4 regions of the uncultured Sphaerotilus sp. genome follow, and region 4 is predicted to be linked to each of the others. Evidence: predicted binding sites of a transcription regulator. Region 4 holds the regulator's gene; each other region holds the start of a gene.

Region 1 (4,180 bases), on a different contig from region 4:
CGGCAACCAGTCGCCCAACGACGTCTACAGCGGCAGCAACCGCGCCGCCATCTCCACCATCAGCACGCCGAACCCGGCGTTCGGGCTGCACCGCCTGGCCATCAATCCGACGCAATTCCCGCTCGGCTACGACGGCGGGCGCTTCAGCGTGGTCAGCGCCAGCCAGCAGGCCGTCTTCTACGTCTGCAGCGGCGCGGACGGCTCGCTGGATGCCAATGGCACCGCCCGCGGCACCCTGGTCCGCCTGTCCGGCTACGGCTTCAATGCCAGCTACCCGAGCGCCTGCCCCTCGGTCGCAGGCGGGCAGACCGTGCTCACCGGCCTGAGCCGCTGCACCATCACCTACGACCCCAACCAGGGCGCGACGCAGCAGAACGGCTTCGTCTACCTCCAGCTCGAACTGACCCGGCGCAACGAAAGCGTGTCGCTGGTCGTCGGCGCCCACGTGTCGAACGCGCCATGAAACGCCTCCATCCGCATGCATCCGGCGGCTTCGGCGCCATCGCGGCCATCTTCGTGCTGGTGGTACTGGCCAGTCTGGCGGCGGCCATCGTGCGGCTCGGGCAATCGACGCAGACCGGCTCGGCGCAGGACATCCTCGGCGCACGCGCATGGGCCGCTGCGCGCGCCGGCACCGAATGGGGCCTCTACCAGGCGCTCAAGGGCAGCTGGACCACTTGCAGCGGCGCCAGCCAGACGCTGGACCTGCGTGCGGACATCGGCATGCGGGTCACCGTGAGCTGCTCGTCGACCCTCTACAACGAGGGCGAGAACACCAGCGGAGCCGCCCAGACGCTGCGCGTCTACACGGTCAACGCGGTCGCCTGCAACAGCACCAGCGCCTGCCCGGACAACGCCCGCGCAGTGCAACCCGGCTACATCGAACGCCGGCGCCAGGTGCAGGCGGCGCAGTGAACGTGGCGCAGCGGCTGCCGGCCGGACGGCCGGCTGCGCTATCGTCACGCCCACCATGAGTGATGCCCCCAATCCCTGCCTGAGCTGCGGCGCCTGCTGCGCGAGTTTCCGCGTCGATTTCTCGACACAAGAATTGCAGTCCTGCGGCGGCTGCGTGCCCGACGGACTGACCGTCGAGGTCAACGAGGGCACCGCCCGCATGCGCGGCACCGACCACGCCCGCCCGCGCTGTGCCGCGCTGGTCGGCACGGTGGGCGTGAAAGCCGGCTGCGGGATCTACGAGTGGCGACCTGGGCCGTGCCGCGAATTCGGGATGCTGGCGCCACTCGGACGCGGCGACGACGCCTGCGGGCGGGCGCGGCGGCGGCACGGGATGGCGCCGCTGGATTGATTCACCCCCCGGCGCGCTTGGCCTTCCAGCCCTTCGCGGCGAGGTAGGCCAGCACCTTGTCGCAGTGGTCGCCCTGCACCTCGACCACGCCGTCCTTGACCGTGCCGCCGCTGCCGCAGGTGGCCTTGAGCGCCTTGGCCAGCGTGGTCAGCGCCTCGCCTTCCAGACCGAGTCCCTTGACCAGCGTCACGCCCTTGCCGGCGCGGCCCTTGGTCTCGCGCGACACGCGCACGATGCCGTCGGCCGAGACGGACACGGCGGCCGCCGCGTTGCAGACGCACTGCGCCATCGGCTGGCGGCACTGCGGACACATGCGGCCGCTGTCGGTCGAGTAGACGAGGCCGCCGGAGGAGGAACGGGACTGGTTCATGGGCAAGGGACCGGCTCGGGTTGCAACAAGGTCGCCAGCATACGGGCAGCGGAAAGTGTCCGGATCACACCGCGCAATGGGGTGCAACACTTTGCTCCGAATCTGAGGGCGCCCGGCCACCGGAACCCGTGCGCGCCAGGCGATCCCTGCGGACCAGGATCCTGCGGCCCCTCGGTACTTTCCCTGTGCACCGCCCTCGCCGGCCCGCCGGACACCCCTTTCCGACCACTTCCGGCGGCCCGTTACCAGGGTTTCCACGCACGCTTTGGCACCGGTCGGCACAGATCGGCACCCTGCAGCAGCACGCGGGCACCGCGGCTGTGCATGGCCCTGCGTCCATGCATCCGAATGGGCACGGTAGTTGCGAAAAAGAGGGGGTGTGACAGGTCGCGTCAGGTTCCGGTGGTTGCCGGCGACTCCATGTCCTCCCCCGTCAGAAGACCACCCGTGATCGTGAGCAAGGAGACATTCCATGAACGCATCCGTCGAACGGAGCAACTGGCTGGTACGTGGCGCCTGCGTGGCACTGATGAGTCTGCCCACCCTCGCCTTGGCCAATGCCGACGTCGAGAAAAACATCGCCAATTCCAAGAATTGGGCGACGCAGGCTGGCGACATGTTCAATCAGCGCTACAGCAAGCTCAACCAGATCAACAAGGGCAATGTCGGGAAGATGCAGGTCGCCTGGACCTTCTCGACCGGCGTGCTGCGCGGCCATGAAGGCTCGCCGCTGGTCATCGACGGCACGATGTACCTGCACTCGCCGTTCCCGAACAAGGTGTTCGCGATCGACCTGGAAACCCAGAAGATCCTCTGGAAGCACGAGCCCAAGCAGGACCCGGCCGTGATCCCGCAGATGTGCTGCGACACCGTCAACCGCGGGCTCGCCTATGCCGAAGGCAAGATCTTCCTGCAGCAGGCCGACTCCAACCTCGTGGCCCTGGACGCCAAGTCAGGCAAGGTGCTCTGGACGGTCAAGAACGGCGACCCCAAGCTCGGCGCCGTCAACACCAACGCGCCCCACGTCTTCAAGGACAAGGTCATCACCGGCATCTCCGGCGGCGAATGGGGCGTGCGCGGCTTCCTGGCCGCCTACGACATCAACACCGGCAAGCAGGTCTGGAAGGGCTATTCGGTCGGCCCCGACAGCGAGATGCTGATGGACCCGGTCAAGTCCACGACCTGGGCCGATGGCAAGGTCACGCCGGTCGGCCCCGACTCCTCGCTGAAGACCTGGAAGGACGACCAGTGGAAGACCGGCGGCGGCACCACCTGGGGCTGGTACAGCTACGACAAGGCCACCAACGCCGTCTACTACGGCTCCGGCAACCCCTCCACCTGGAACCCCTCGCAACGCCCGGGCGACAACAAGTGGTCGATGTCGATCTGGTCGCGTGACGTGGACACCGGCAAGGTCAACTGGGTCTACCAGATGACGCCGTTCGACGAGTGGGACTTCGACGGCATCAACGAGATGATCCTGGCCGACATCCCGGTCAAGGGCAAGCCGACCAAGGCCCTCGTCCACTTCGACCGCAACGGCTTCGGCTACACGCTTGACCGCGTGACGGGCGCGCTGCTCGTGGCCGAGAAGTTCGATCCGACGGTCAACTGGGCTACCCACGTGGACATGAAGTCCGGCAGACCGCAGGTGGTGGCGAAGTATTCGACCGCGAAGAACGGCCCGGACGTCAACACCAAGGGCATCTGCCCGGCCGCACTCGGCACGAAGGACCAGCAGCCAGCCTCGTTCGATCCAAACACCGGCCTGTTCTACGTGCCGACGAACCACGTCTGCATGGACTACGAGCCGTTCAAGGTCGAGTACACCGCCGGCCAGCCTTACGTGGGCGCCACGTTGTCGATGTTCCCCACGCCGAACAGCCATGGCGGCATGGGCAACTACATCGCCTGGGACGCCGGCACCGGCAAGATCGTGCAGACCAAGGCCGAGAAGTTCTCGGTGTGGAGCGGCTCGCTCAACACCGCGGGCGGGCTGAGCTGCTACGGCACGCTGGAGGGCTACCTGAAGTGCGTCGATGCCAAGGACATCAACAAGGAGCTGTTCAAGTTCAAGACCCCGTCCGGGATCATCGGCAACGTGTTCACCTATGAGCACAAGGGCAAGCAGTACATGGGCGTGTTCTCCGGCATCGGGGGCTGGGCCGGCATCGGCATGGCCGCCGGTCTGGAGAAGGACACCGACGGTCTGGGCGCCGTGGGCGGTTACAAGGAGCTGAGCCAGTACACCGAACTCGGTGGTTCGCTGACCATCTTCGCGCTGCCCAACTGAGCCAGGGAAATCACCAGCACCCGCAAGCGGTGAACGGCGTTGAAGGGTGGAAGAACCGATGCCGTTCACCTTGTCCAAGGCCGGAGCGATCCTGGAACAGTCGCCCCGGCCCTTTTTGCCACCACCCGGCCCCTGGAGACCACGCCCGTGAGACGACCCACTGCACTGCTCCCGCTCCCGCTTCCGCTGCCGGCCCTGTGTGCCGCGCTCC
Region 2 (4,180 bases), on a different contig from region 4:
GCGCCTGACCCAGGCCTGAGCCGGTCTGTACCAGGGGTGTCAGCGCTGCGGACGCCGAGTCGCTATGCTGGCGCCCATGTCCAAAATCCTTGATGCCTTCTGGCGCGCGATGGCGTATTGCCTGCTGCCGCGCGTGATTTTCCTGTCGCTGCTGCCGGTGCTGCTGCTCGGCGGGCTCGCGTTCGGCCTGGCGTGGTTCTTCTGGGATCCCGCGGTCGAGGGCGTTCGGCAGTTCATGGTGGACACGCCGATGCTGTCCCCCGTCACCGCCTGGATCGACAAGTTCACCGGCGGCGCCTTCCGCAGCGTGATCGGGCCGCTGGTCGTGGTGGCGCTGACGGTGCCGGTGCTGATCGTGGCCTCGCTGCTGCTGGTGTCGACCTTCATGGGCGCGACCGTGGTCACGCTGGTGGCCAAGCGCCGGTTCGAGACCCTGGAGCGCCGCCACGGCGGGCGCTGGTGGCAGGCGCTGTGGTGGTCGCTGGGCTCGACGCTGCTGGCGCTGGTGGTGATGGTCGTCAGCCTGCCGCTGTGGGTGATCCCGCCGCTGGCGCTGCTGGTGCCGCCGCTGATCTGGGGCTGGCTGACCTACCGCGTGATGGTCTACGACGCGCTGGCCGACCACGCCACCCACGAGGAGCGCCTGGCCATCATGCGCCGCCACCGCACGCCGCTGCTGGTGATTGGCATCGTCTCGGGCTACCTGGGCGCGGCACCGTCGCTGATCTGGGCGATGGGCGCGCTGGCGCTGCCGATGATGCCGCTGCTGATCCCGGTGTTCGTCTGGCTCTACACGCTGGTGTTCGTGCTGGCGGCGCTGTGGTTCACGCATTACAGCCTGGCGGCGCTGGACGCGCTGCGCCGTGAACAGGCCGTCGAGGTGCTGCCGCCGGTGGGGACGCCTGCGCCCGCCGCTCCTGCCTTGCCGGGCAGCCCGACCGCTGGCTCCGGCCCCGATTCCTTCCCACCCATCGCCCTCCCATGAACTTCGGCCTCATCATCATCGGCGACGAGATCCTCTCGGGCAAACGCCAGGACAAGCACCTCGCCAAGGTCATCGAACTGCTGTCGGCCCGCGGGTTGTCACTGGCCTGGAGCACCTACGTCGGCGACGACCCGCGCCGCATCACCGACACGCTGCGCGGGGCGTTTGCCAGCGGCGACGTGGTGTTCTCCTGCGGTGGCATCGGCGCGACGCCGGACGACCACACGCGCCAGTGCGCGGCGGCCGCGCTGGGCGTGCCGCTGGCGCTGCACCCCGAGGCCTACGAACTCATCATGGAGCGGGTGCGCCAGATGGCGATCGAGAAGGGCTGGAGCGACGACCCGAGCCACCCCGACACGGTCCACCGCACGAACATGGGCGTGTTCCCGGTCGGCGCGCAGATCATCCCGAACCCGTACAACAAGATCCCCGGCTTCTCGGTCGGCGATGTGCACTTCGTCCCCGGTTTCCCGGTGATGGCGCATCCGATGATCGAGGCGCTGCTCGACAGCCGCTACGCCCACCTGCATGGCGCCGGGGTGCAGGAAGAGCGCTCGGTCATCGTCTACGGCTCGATGGAGGCCAGCCTCACGCCGCTGATGATCGACATCGAGGCTCGTTTCGAGGGCATCAAGGTCTTCAGCCTGCCCAGCGTGGACCACCCGGTGCATGGCCGGCACATCGAACTCGGGGTCAAGGGGCGTCCCGGCGAGGCGTTGCAACAGGCCTATGCGGCCCTGCTGCACGGGCTGCAGTCGCCCGACATTCTGTTGGGCCCTGAAATGGTGCGTTGATGCACGTGATTGGTGCACTTGGCAGAATATGCTGCACTGCGGTGCCACCGAAGTGCCGAATTTCACCAGATGAATCCGAGTCGGCAACAGCTTGCAAAGTGACTGCACCGCCAAAGGGATCGGGCATGGATTCTGCTACATTGCTTGGCGGTTCTCAGCCCGGCTGAGCGCCCGGAAAATACCCCCTCATTCATTTCATTTCCCATCTCGCTAGGAGCCTCTGATGGCCAAGACCGTCGCCGACGTGATGAAGCTGGTGAAGGAAAACGAAGTCAAGTTCGTCGACTTCCGTTTCACCGACACCCGTGGCAAGGAACAGCACGTCTCGGTGCCCGTTTCCCACTTCGATGAAGACAAGTTCACGTCGGGTCATGCATTCGACGGCTCGTCGATCGCCGGCTGGAAGGGCATTGAAGCCTCGGACATGCAGCTCATGCCCGACCCGAACACGGCCAACATCGACCCGTTCTTCGAAGAGACCACGCTGATCCTGACCTGCGACGTCATCGATCCGGCCGACGGCAAGGCCTACGAGCGCGACCCGCGCTCGCTGGCCAAGCGCGCCGAGGCCTACATGAAGTCGACCGGCCTGGGTGACACCGCCTTCTTCGGTCCGGAACCCGAGTTCTTCGTGTTCGACAGCGTGCGCTGGGGTGCGGACATGTCCGGCTCCTTCTGCTCCATCGAGTCGGAAGAAGCGGCCTGGAACACCGGCAAGGACTACGAGCACGGCAACAAGGGCTTCCGCCCGACCGTCAAGGGTGGTTACTTCCCCGTGCCGCCGGTCGATTCGGGCCAGGACATGCGCTCGGAGATGTGCCTGATCCTCGAATCGATGGGCATCCCGGTCGAAGTGCACCACCACGAAGTGGCCAACGCCGGCCAGATGGAAATCGGCACCCGTTTCAGCACGCTGATCCAGCGCGCCGACTGGGTCCAGCTCCAGAAGTACATCATCCACAACGTCGCGGGCGCCTACGGCAAGACCGCCACGTTCATGCCGAAGCCGATCGTTGGCGACAACGGTTCGGGCATGCACGTCCACCAGTCGGTGTGGAAGGATGGCGTCAACCTGTTCGCCGGTGACGGCTATGCCGGCCTGAGCGACTTCGCCCTGTACTACATCGGCGGCATCATCAAGCACGCCCGTGCGCTGAACGCGATCACCAACCCCGGCACCAACAGCTACAAGCGCCTGGTCCCGGGCTACGAAGCCCCGGTGAAGCTGGCCTACTCGGCCAAGAACCGCTCGGCCTCGATCCGCATTCCGTACGTCGCGAACCCGAAGGGTCGTCGCGTGGAAGCCCGCTTCCCGGATCCCCTGATGAACCCGTACCTGGGTTTCGCCGCGCTGCTGATGGCCGGCCTGGACGGCGTCGAGAACAAGATCCACCCGGGCGAAGCCGCCACGAAGGATCTGTACCACCTGCCGCCGGAAGAAGACGCGCTGATCCCGACCGTGTGCTCGAGCCTCGAACAGGCGCTGGAGTATCTGGACAAGGGCCGCTCGTTCCTGACCAAGGGTGGCGTGTTCACCGATTCGTACATCGACGCGTACATCGATCTGAAGATGCAGGAAGTCCAGCGCATGCGCATGACGACCCATCCGATCGAGTTCGACATGTACTACACGCTGTGATGCTGCCAGGGTCTGGTCGCTGATCAGGCCGGAGTACACGAAAGGCGGCCTGCGGGCCGCCTTTTTTATGGTCCATACTGCGGCGCGATGAGCACGACCTTTCTTCCGCGCATGTTGCGCACGACGATGGCGATGGCCCTGGTGGCTGGTTCGACTGTGGCTGGCGCCCAGGAGCGTCCGGTTTACCGCTGCCCCGGCAACCTCTACACCGACCAGTACAGCGCCAAGGAGGCGGCCGAACTGGGCTGCAAGACGCTGGACGGCGCGCCGGTGTCGGTGGTGCAGTCGCCCGTGCGGCGTCCCGCTAGCAGCAGTGGTGGCGGTGGCGGTGGCGGTGGCGGTGGCGGGGAGGGTGCTGGCGCCCGCCCGGCCAGCGGCGCGGCGCCGGCGGCCCGTGCCAGTGGCGAGATGCGGGTCGACCCGGCCCAGCAGCGCGCCCGCGACAGCGACGCCCGGCGCATCCTCGAAGCCGAGCTGCGCAAGGAGGAGGAGCGCCTCGCCGCGCTGCAGAAGGACTACAACCAGGGCGAGCCCGAGCGCCGCGGTGACGAACGCAACTTCGCGCGTTACCAGGAGCGTGTGGGCGAGATGAAGGCCTCCATCGCCCGCAAGGAAGCCGACGTCGCCGCCCTCAAGCGCGAACTCGCCAAACTGCCCGCCCCATGAACCTGACGCGCTCCCACGCCAACGCCTTCGACGCGTTCGACCACCTGGCCACGATGGTGGCCGTGCTGCGCCGCGACGGCCGCTGCGTCTACGTGA
Region 3 (4,180 bases), on a different contig from region 4:
CCAGAGCACGTCACCGTAGTTGGACACCGGGCCGCCCAGGTTGATGGAGAACGCTGCATTGCTGCCGCAGTCCAGAACGGCCGTCGAGGCGGGGCAGGTCTCCAGCAGACCGAAGTTGTTGCCGCTCATGGCGGTGACATTGGCGCTGTAGATTTCCGTCGGCGTAGGGAAATAGGCATCGTCGATCACATGGACCGTGGAGCCGCTCGCAACCGAAGTCAGCGTGCCCAGCGGCGTGATCCAGCCGGCCGGATTGGCGCCCAGACCGGCTTCGAAACCGGGGTTGGTCAGCGCGAACGCTTGGCCGCTGGCCAGACCGGTCAGCGCGAGTGCATAAACGAGTTTCTTGAGCATGAAAATTCTCCTGAATTACGACGTGCCAACGTCGGTAGTGGCTGTGGCAAATTTCATTTTTACTATAACGATCATTTTAGGTGATTCACAGCACCACCCCCTCATCTCAAGGGAAGACTCAGCCACAAATCTGGTCCATTTCATTCGATAGCAGCGCAACGCCTGCCGTTACGAACTGCAACGCCAGATGAAATCAGAATCCACTCGCGCAACCAATCTGAGTCAGTTCGTGATTTTTCATCTCAATACCCGGCAGAACCCCCCTATTCAAGGGGTTGCCAAAGTCAAATAAACCACAAATAAAAATGGCGTTTTGCAAGCCACCGCCGATGGTCGCAAAACGCCTTGTCACATTTTTGAACCGCAAAGCGGCCCCGATCCGTACCGCCACCCCAACAGCGCAACGCTTACCAGCTGACCTCACGGTCCGGCGTGGAGCCAATCTTGTGGATCGACAGGTCAGCGCCCTCGAACTCCTCTTCCTGGCTCAGTCGGATCCCGATCAGCGCCTTGATGCTGCCGTAGACCGCGAAGCCACCCGCCAGCGCCCAGACCACGGCCATCACCGTGCCGATGGTCTGGCTGGCCAGACTGACCCCACCGATGCCGCCAAACGCCGTCTGGCCAAAGATGCCGCAGGCGATGCCGCCCCAGGCGCCACACAGCCCGTGCAGCGGCCAGACGCCGAGCACGTCGTCGATCTTCCAGCGGTTCTGCGTCAGGGTGAACATCTGCACGAAGATCGCCCCGGCGATGCCACCCACCACCAGCGCACCCGCCGGGTGCATCAGGTCGGATCCGGCGCACACGGCCACCAGACCGGCAAGCGGGCCGTTGTAGGCAAAGCCCGGGTCGTTGCGGCCCATCAGCACGGCCACCAGCGTGCCGCCCACCATCGCCATCAGCGAGTTGACGGCCACCAACCCGGAGATCTTGTCCAGCGTCTGCGCACTCATCACGTTGAAGCCGAACCAGCCCACCGCCAGGATCCACGCCCCCAGCGCCAGAAACGGGATGCTCGACGGCGGGTGCGCGCTCATCGCACCATCCTTGCGGTAGCGGTTGCTGCGCGCGCCCAGCAGCAGGACAGCCGCCAGCCCGATCCAGCCACCGACCGCATGGACCACCACGCTGCCCGCGAAGTCATGGAACTCGGCACCGAACGCGCCCTTCAGCCAGGCCTGCACGCCGAATCGCTGGTTCCAGGCCACCCCTTCCGACAACGGGTAGATCAGCCCGACGATGATGGCCGTGGCCAGCAGCTGGGGGTTGAACCGCGCCCGCTCGGCGATGCCACCGGAGACGATCGCCGGAATGGCGGCCGCGAAGGTCAGCAGGAAGAAGAACTTGACCAGTTCGTAGCCGTTCTTCGCCGCGAGCGCCTCGGCACCGGTGAAGAAGTCGACACCGTACGCGATGGTGTAGCCCACAAAGAAGTAGGCGATGGTCGACACGGCGAAATCGACCAGGATCTTGACCAGCGCGTTGACCTGGTTCTTCTTGCGCACGGTGCCGAGTTCGAGGAAGGCAAAGCCCGCGTGCATGGCCAGCACCATGATGGCGCCCAGCAGGATGAAGAGCGCATCAGCGCCCTGTTTCAAGGTATCCATGGAATCTCGAAGGAGAGGGAGTGGTGGAAACGCACCGCAGCGAGGCGCTCGCAGTTCGCAGTTCGCAAAAGGCACCAATCAAGCACGTTCTGTGCCGAGTTGGTGCGTTAATTCACGAATGCATCCGCACCAATAAAGCGCGATCTGCCCGCGACGGATCCAGGACATCTGGATGGCTTGCACACAAACGGAGCAATCGAAGCACCAAACAAGTGCATTCCGGTGGCCGGTCCACGGTGATCGCCGGACATGCCCTTGGGAACCTGGGCAGATCGACCACGGCAACCCCCTGCCCCGCCGCTACAATCGCACTGCAGCATTCGCACCAGTCAGAACGCTGCAGTCGCCTCCGACGCCCTCTCCAATCCCGCGCCACCCTCGACTGGCCGCCTCGCCCGAGGCGCTGCAGGCGGCGCGACAAGCACCCCAAACGGGTGCCACTCCATGACGTTTGATGATCTGGGCCTGGCCCAGCCGATCCTTCGCGCCATCCGCGAACAAGGCTACGAAATCCCCACCCCCATTCAAGCGCAAGCCATCCCGGCGGTTCTCGCCGGTGGTGACCTGCTCGCTGGTGCACAGACCGGCACCGGCAAGACGGCCGGATTCACCCTGCCGCTGCTGCACCGCCTGGCCGCCGGCCAGCCCGCCAAGGACAGCCGTGGCCGCTACGCCATCCGCGCCCTGATCCTCACCCCGACCCGCGAACTCGCCGCCCAGGTCGAGGAAAGCGTGCGCACTTACGGCAAGCACCTGAGCCTGAAGAGCATGGTGATGTTCGGCGGCGTCGGCATGGGCCCGCAGATCGCGCAGCTCAAGCGCGGCGTGGACATCCTGGTGGCCACCCCTGGCCGCCTGCTCGACCACCACCAGCAAGGCATGCTCGACCTGACCCAGGTGGAGTTCTTCGTGCTGGACGAGGCCGACCGCATGCTGGACATGGGCTTCGTCCATGACATCAAGAAGGTGCTGGCGATGCTGCCGGCCAAGAAGCAGAGCCTGCTGTTCTCGGCCACTTTCAGCCCGGAAATCAAGGCCCTGGCCGACCGGCTGCTGAACGCGCCGCAGGTGATCGAGGTCGCCCGCAGCAACGCCACTGCCGAGAACATCGCCCAGCGCGTGATCAAGGTCGGCCGCGAGAAGAAGAAGGATCTGCTGATCCACCTGATCAAGACGCACGACTGGCACCAGGTGCTGGTGTTCACGCGCATGAAGCACGGCGCGAACCGCCTGTGCGAGCACCTGAACAAGGCCGGCATCACCGCGATGGCGATCCACGGCAACAAGAGCCAGGGCGCGCGCACCAAGGCGCTGGCCGAGTTCAAGACGGGCGAGCTGTGCGTGCTGGTGGCGACCGACATCGCGGCCCGCGGCATCGACATCGACCAGCTGCCGCACGTCATCAACTTCGAGCTGCCCAATGTGTCGGAAGACTACGTGCACCGCATCGGCCGCACCGGCCGGGCTGGCGCGCAGGGCGAAGCGCTGTCGCTGGTGTGTCTGGACGAGGAAGCCTTCCTGGCCGACATCGAGAAGCTGATCAAGCGCAGCATCCCGCGCGAGTCGGTCGTCGGTTTCGAAGCCGATCCGGGCGAGCGCGCCGAGCCGATCCAGATCGGTCGCCGCACGCTGGGTGGTGCTGGCGGCGGCGGTGGTGGCAATGGCCGCGGTGCGGGTGGCGGCGGTGGACGGGGTGGCGAACAACGCCGCCCGGCCGCCCCCGGCGGCCAGCCGCGTGGCAATGCACCGGCACGCCCGGGCAGCGCCCCGCAGCGTCCGGCCGCCCCGCGCGGTGGACGTCCGCAAGGCGCCGGCGGCAGTGGCTCGGGCACGGGCACCGGCCCCAAGCGCCCGGCCCTGACCTCCGGTCGCCGCGGCGGCTGACCGTCCTCCGGTCACCCGCTTGATCCGGATCAAGTCCGGATCGGGCGCCCGGGGCGTCTCCTGATGCCTTGCAGTGCCGGTCGTGCCAAGCTGGTGCGATCCCCACTGCAAGGAGGCTGTCATGGAGATCCAGTTCCTGGGCGCCGCCGACTGCGTCACCGGCTCACGCCACCTCTTGACCAGCGGCCCGCACTGCGTGTTGCTCGACTGCGGCCTGTTCCAGGGCTGGAAGATGCTGCGTGAGCGCAACTGGGCACCCCTGGCGGTGCCGCCGCACGAGATCGACGCGGTCATTCTCAGCCACGCCCACCTCGACCACAGCGGCTGGCTGC
Region 4 (4,180 bases):
ATGTCGCGGGCCCGGTCGCTTCTGGCTAGAATGAATGCAATTTCCATGCCTTGACCCCAGGGCTTTCCGGGGACCGTGTTCCATGCTGCCTGCCGTTTCCGTGCTGTTGTCCCGACATTCCGGCCTGATGCTCTTGCTGGGCGCCCTGCTGGCGGGGTTCGGCCTGCCGGCACATGCCGAAAAGGCCGACAGCGAGCAGGCGCTTGCTTTTGACGCAGGCCGCATGGTGCTGGACGGCAAGCGCAAGATCCGCACGCTCAGCGGCGGTGTCGAGATCACCCGCGGCACCCTCGTGCTCAAGGCGGCGCAGATCGAGCTGAAGGAGACCGCGCAGGGCCAGTTCGCCACGGCGACCGGTGCCGCCGGACAGGTCGCCACCTTCCGCCAGAAGCGCGAAGGGCTGGACGAGATCGTCGAAGGCCAGGCCCGGCGCATCGAATACGACACCGTCACCGAGACCGTGCGCTTCATCGACCAGGCGCAGGTGCGGGTGCTGCGCGGTGGCGTGCCGGCCGACCAGGTCACCGGCCAGACCATCGTCTACAACCATGCCCGCGACGTGTTCGAGGTGCAGGGCGGCGGTGTCGCTGGCGCCGCTGCGACGGCAGCGGGTGGCGGGCGCGTCAAGGGTGTGGTGACGCCGCGCAAGTCCAACAGCCCTACCAGCCCCGCCAGCCCGGCACCCGAGTCCACCAGCCCGGAGGCCCCCCGTTGACCGACACCCGCAGCTGCCTGGAAGCCGAGGGCCTGCAGAAGCGCTACGGCGCCCGGCTGGTCGTCAAGGACGTCCACCTCTCGGTGCGCAGCGGCGAGGTGGTCGGGCTGCTCGGGCCGAATGGCGCTGGCAAGACCACCAGCTTCTACATGCTGGTCGGGCTGGTGCGGGCCGACGCGGGCAGCATCCGCATCGACGGTGCCGAGGTGCAGCGCCTGCCCATCCACCAGCGGGCGCGGCTCGGGCTGTCCTACCTGCCGCAGGAGGCCTCGATCTTCCGGCGCCTCACGGTCGAGGAGAACATCCGCGCCGTGCTGGAGCTGCAGCACGACGAGAACGGCCGCCCGCTCGGCGCCGCGCGCATCGAGGTGCTGCTGGACGGCCTGCTCCACGACCTGTCGATCGAGCGGCTGCGCGCCAGCCCCGCCCCGGCCCTCTCGGGCGGCGAGCGCCGGCGGGTGGAGATCGCCCGGGCGCTGGCCACGCAGCCGCGTTTCATCCTGCTGGACGAGCCCTTTGCCGGGGTTGATCCGATTGCGGTGATCGAGATCCAGCGCATCATCGGATTCCTCAAGGCGCGTGGCATCGGCGTGCTGATCACCGACCACAACGTGCGCGAGACGCTGGGCATCTGCGACCGCGCCTACATCATCAGCGAGGGCCGTGTGCTGGCCGAAGGGACGCCGGCGGCGATCGTCGACAACCCGGACGTGCGCAAGGTCTACCTCGGCGAACACTTCCGCATGTGACTCCGACCCCGGTCCCGACCCCATGAAACCATCCCTGCAGGTCCGCCTGTCGCAGCACCTGGCGCTGACGCCACAGCTGCAGCAATCGATCCGGCTGCTGCAGCTCTCGACACTGGAGCTGCACCAGGAAGTCGAGCAGATGCTCGAAGCGAATCCCTTCCTGGAAGTCGATGAAGAGGGTGTTGCCCAGGACCGGCCCATGGCGGATGCCACCCTGGCTCCGCCCGAGCGCAGCGCCAGTGCCAGCGACGACTGGGATGGCGGCGACAGCACAGCCACCGCGACCAGCACGACCTCCGAGGCCGAGACGCCCGGCGTCGACCAGCTCGACTTCAACAGCAGCGCCAGCGACAGCAACGACTGGGACTCCGGCAGCGAGCGCGAAGACTACGACAGCCTCTCGGACGTGTCCGGTGCGCGCAGCAACGGCGTCGAGGACGAGGACGGCGACTGGAGCGAGCGCTCCAGCCTCACCGAAAGCCTCAACGACCACCTGCGTGGCCAGCTGCTCGGGATGCGGCTTGCGAACGAGGACATGCTGCTGGTCGAAGCGCTGATCGACTCGCTCAACGAGGACGGCTACCTGGCCGACGCCCTGGAAGACATCGCCGAGCGGCTGGCCATCGAGCTGTCGATCGGCGACACGCCCGGCGACGAGGAAGCCGCTGCGCTGCGCGAGGAGCTGATCGACCGGCTGCGCTGCGCCCTGGGCTGGCTGCAGAACCTGGAGCCCTGCGGTGTCGGGGCCCGCGATCTGGGCGAATGCCTGGTGCTGCAGCTGCGCGAATGCGACCGCACCGAGGCGCAGCGTGTGGCCATGCTGATCTGCCAGGGCCACCTGGAGCTGCTGGCGCGGCGCGACATGAAGAAGCTCACGGCCGCCACCGGCGCCGACGAGGACGACATCCGCGACGCCCAGTCGCTCATCCTCACGCTGGAGCCCAAGCCGGGCCGGCGCTTCGCCCGTGCCGAGGCCAACATCGTCGTGCCGGACGTGATCGTGCAGAAGGCCGGCCGCGGCTGGCGCGTCGTGCTGAATCCGGACGTGATGCCCAAGCTGCGCATCAACGACCTCTACGCCCAGGTCCTGCGCCAGCACCGCAGCCAGCGCCAGGGCGACGCCGGCGGCGCGACCCTGGCGGTGCGCCTTCAGGAGGCGCGCTGGTTCGTCAAGAACATCCTGCAGCGCTTCGACACCATCCAGCGCGTCTCGCAGGCCATCGTCGAGCGCCAGAAGGGCTTCTTCACCCACGGCGAGATCGCGATGAAGCCGCTGGTGCTGCGGGAGATCGCCGACGAGCTGGGCCTGCACGAGTCCACCATCTCGCGCGTGACCACCGCCAAGTACATGAACACGCCCTTCGGCACCTTCGAGCTGAAGTACTTCTTCGGCTCCTCGCTGAACACCGAGGCGGGCGGCAATGCGTCGAGCACGGCGGTGCGCGCGCTGATCAAGCAGTTCGTTGCCGCCGAGGACCAGAAGAAGCCGCTCTCCGACAGCCAGCTCAGCACGATGCTGGAAGAACAGGGCATCCAGGTCGCACGCCGCACGGTGGCCAAGTACCGCGAGGCGCTCAAGATCTCGCCGGCCAATCTGCGCAAGGCGATCTGACCGGACGGTTGCTGCCCGCGCACCAATCCGGGGCGGCCTGAAGCGGCGCTGCGCATGTCTGCGGGCGGGGTCCGGTAGTTACCCCGACAGACCTTGGTGCGTGGCGGTGGCGGGTGGCTCCGGGGGCGTGATCGAATCTGCGATCTGGCCGGCACGGCCCATGCAATGGAGGTACACCTAGGAGACCGCCATGCACGACCCAGTCCGCCACCAGATTGCCAGCCGCATCCACGATCTGCTCATGCACGAGATGGGCGAGGATGTGGACATCCACCTGATGCTCGGCCCGCCCGAATACGCCCGCGCGGTGCTCAGCCTGTGCCGGGCCTGCGGCAGCGCAGAGCTGGGCCGGTTGGCCGAGCAGTTCCTGATGACCCAGACGCCGCTGGCGCCTCTGCGGGCGGCCGCTGTCAGTCCTGCGCTGTCGACACGCCGCTGAAACGCTGCACCAGCCCCCGCAGCAGCGCCCGCACGTGGCGCAGCAGCCAGAAGGTCAGTCCCAGCATCACCACCACGGCCACGCCGAGCCCGACCGCGGCCCACATCGGCTGGACCCACGACAGCCACAGCATCGCCGGCACCGCAGCATCCCCTGCCAGCGACAGCCCCCAGTTGCTGAAGGGTTCGGGCGAGGTGTTGAACGCCGCCCGCGTCGTCGTCTTGGCCACATGCGCGGTGGCCGCCAGCGAGCCGCCGAGCACGGCCGCGGCCATCGACCAGCTGCCTTCGTCGCCACCAAAGACCGACGCCGCCAGCGCCGCCCCCGCCGGGATGCGCACGAAGGTGTGCAGCAGGTCCCAGAAGGAGTCGAAGCCGGGGATCTTGTCGGCGAAGAACTCGGCCGCCAGCATCAGGCCGCTCGCGCCCAGCACCACCGGCTGCTGCAGCCAGAGCAGCCCGCCCGGCAGCGGGATCCAGCCCAGGTGCCCGGCCAGCCCGGTGCAGAAGAGCACGGCGTACAGCCGCAGCCCGCTGGCCCAGCCCAGCGTGGCGGCGATCGACATCAGCTCCGGGGTGCCGAGGGCAGCGGTCATGGCGGCGTTCCTGTGGTGGAGAAAATCGCCGCGATGGTAGCCGGGTGCTGCCGCGGGTGCAGCGCCCGGC

The links. The regulator sigma-54, encoded in region 4, starts transcription at its own class of promoters, with help from an activator protein. The targets are predictions, from matches to a motif close to TGGCANGNAANCTGCTTT.
Region 1: AABN02_RS08295 (methanol/ethanol family PQQ-dependent dehydrogenase) is a predicted target of sigma-54. The motif match lies at 2,027-2,044, and genes of this name have one in related genera.
Region 2: glnA (type I glutamate--ammonia ligase) is a predicted target of sigma-54. The motif match lies at 1,901-1,918, and genes of this name have one in related genera.
Region 3: AABN02_RS00450 (ammonium transporter) is a predicted target of sigma-54. The motif match lies at 2,044-2,061, and genes of this name have one in related genera.

Annotation. Positions count from the first base shown of each region.
Region 1 covers NZ_CAWURG010000020.1:68,795-72,974, reverse strand. The annotation lists gene AABN02_RS08315 (prepilin-type N-terminal cleavage/methylation domain-containing protein) at 1-463, shown strand, start outside; gene AABN02_RS08310 (MSHA biogenesis protein MshP) at 460-915, shown strand; gene AABN02_RS08305 (YkgJ family cysteine cluster protein) at 971-1,306, shown strand; gene AABN02_RS08300 (translation initiation factor Sui1) at 1,308-1,676, opposite strand; gene AABN02_RS08295 (methanol/ethanol family PQQ-dependent dehydrogenase) at 2,149-3,969, shown strand; gene AABN02_RS08290 (cytochrome c) at 4,180-4,180, shown strand, end outside.
Region 2 covers NZ_CAWURG010000037.1:56,774-60,953, forward strand. The annotation lists gene AABN02_RS13685 (sterol desaturase family protein) at 1-8, shown strand, start outside; gene AABN02_RS13690 (EI24 domain-containing protein) at 77-985, shown strand; gene AABN02_RS13695 (molybdopterin-binding protein) at 982-1,779, shown strand; gene glnA (type I glutamate--ammonia ligase) at 2,003-3,418, shown strand; gene AABN02_RS13705 (hypothetical protein) at 3,506-4,084, shown strand; gene glnL (nitrogen regulation protein NR(II)) at 4,081-4,180, shown strand, end outside.
Region 3 covers NZ_CAWURG010000002.1:53,062-57,241, forward strand. The annotation lists gene AABN02_RS00445 (PEP-CTERM sorting domain-containing protein) at 1-354, opposite strand, end outside; gene AABN02_RS00450 (ammonium transporter) at 762-1,964, opposite strand; gene AABN02_RS00455 (DEAD/DEAH box helicase) at 2,409-3,848, shown strand; gene AABN02_RS00460 (MBL fold metallo-hydrolase) at 3,970-4,180, shown strand, end outside.
Region 4 covers NZ_CAWURG010000033.1:17,063-21,242, forward strand. The annotation lists gene lptA (lipopolysaccharide transport periplasmic protein LptA) at 83-715, shown strand; gene lptB (LPS export ABC transporter ATP-binding protein) at 712-1,464, shown strand; gene AABN02_RS12760 (RNA polymerase factor sigma-54) at 1,487-3,076, shown strand; gene AABN02_RS12765 (hypothetical protein) at 3,267-3,515, shown strand; gene AABN02_RS12770 (DUF4126 domain-containing protein) at 3,487-4,110, opposite strand.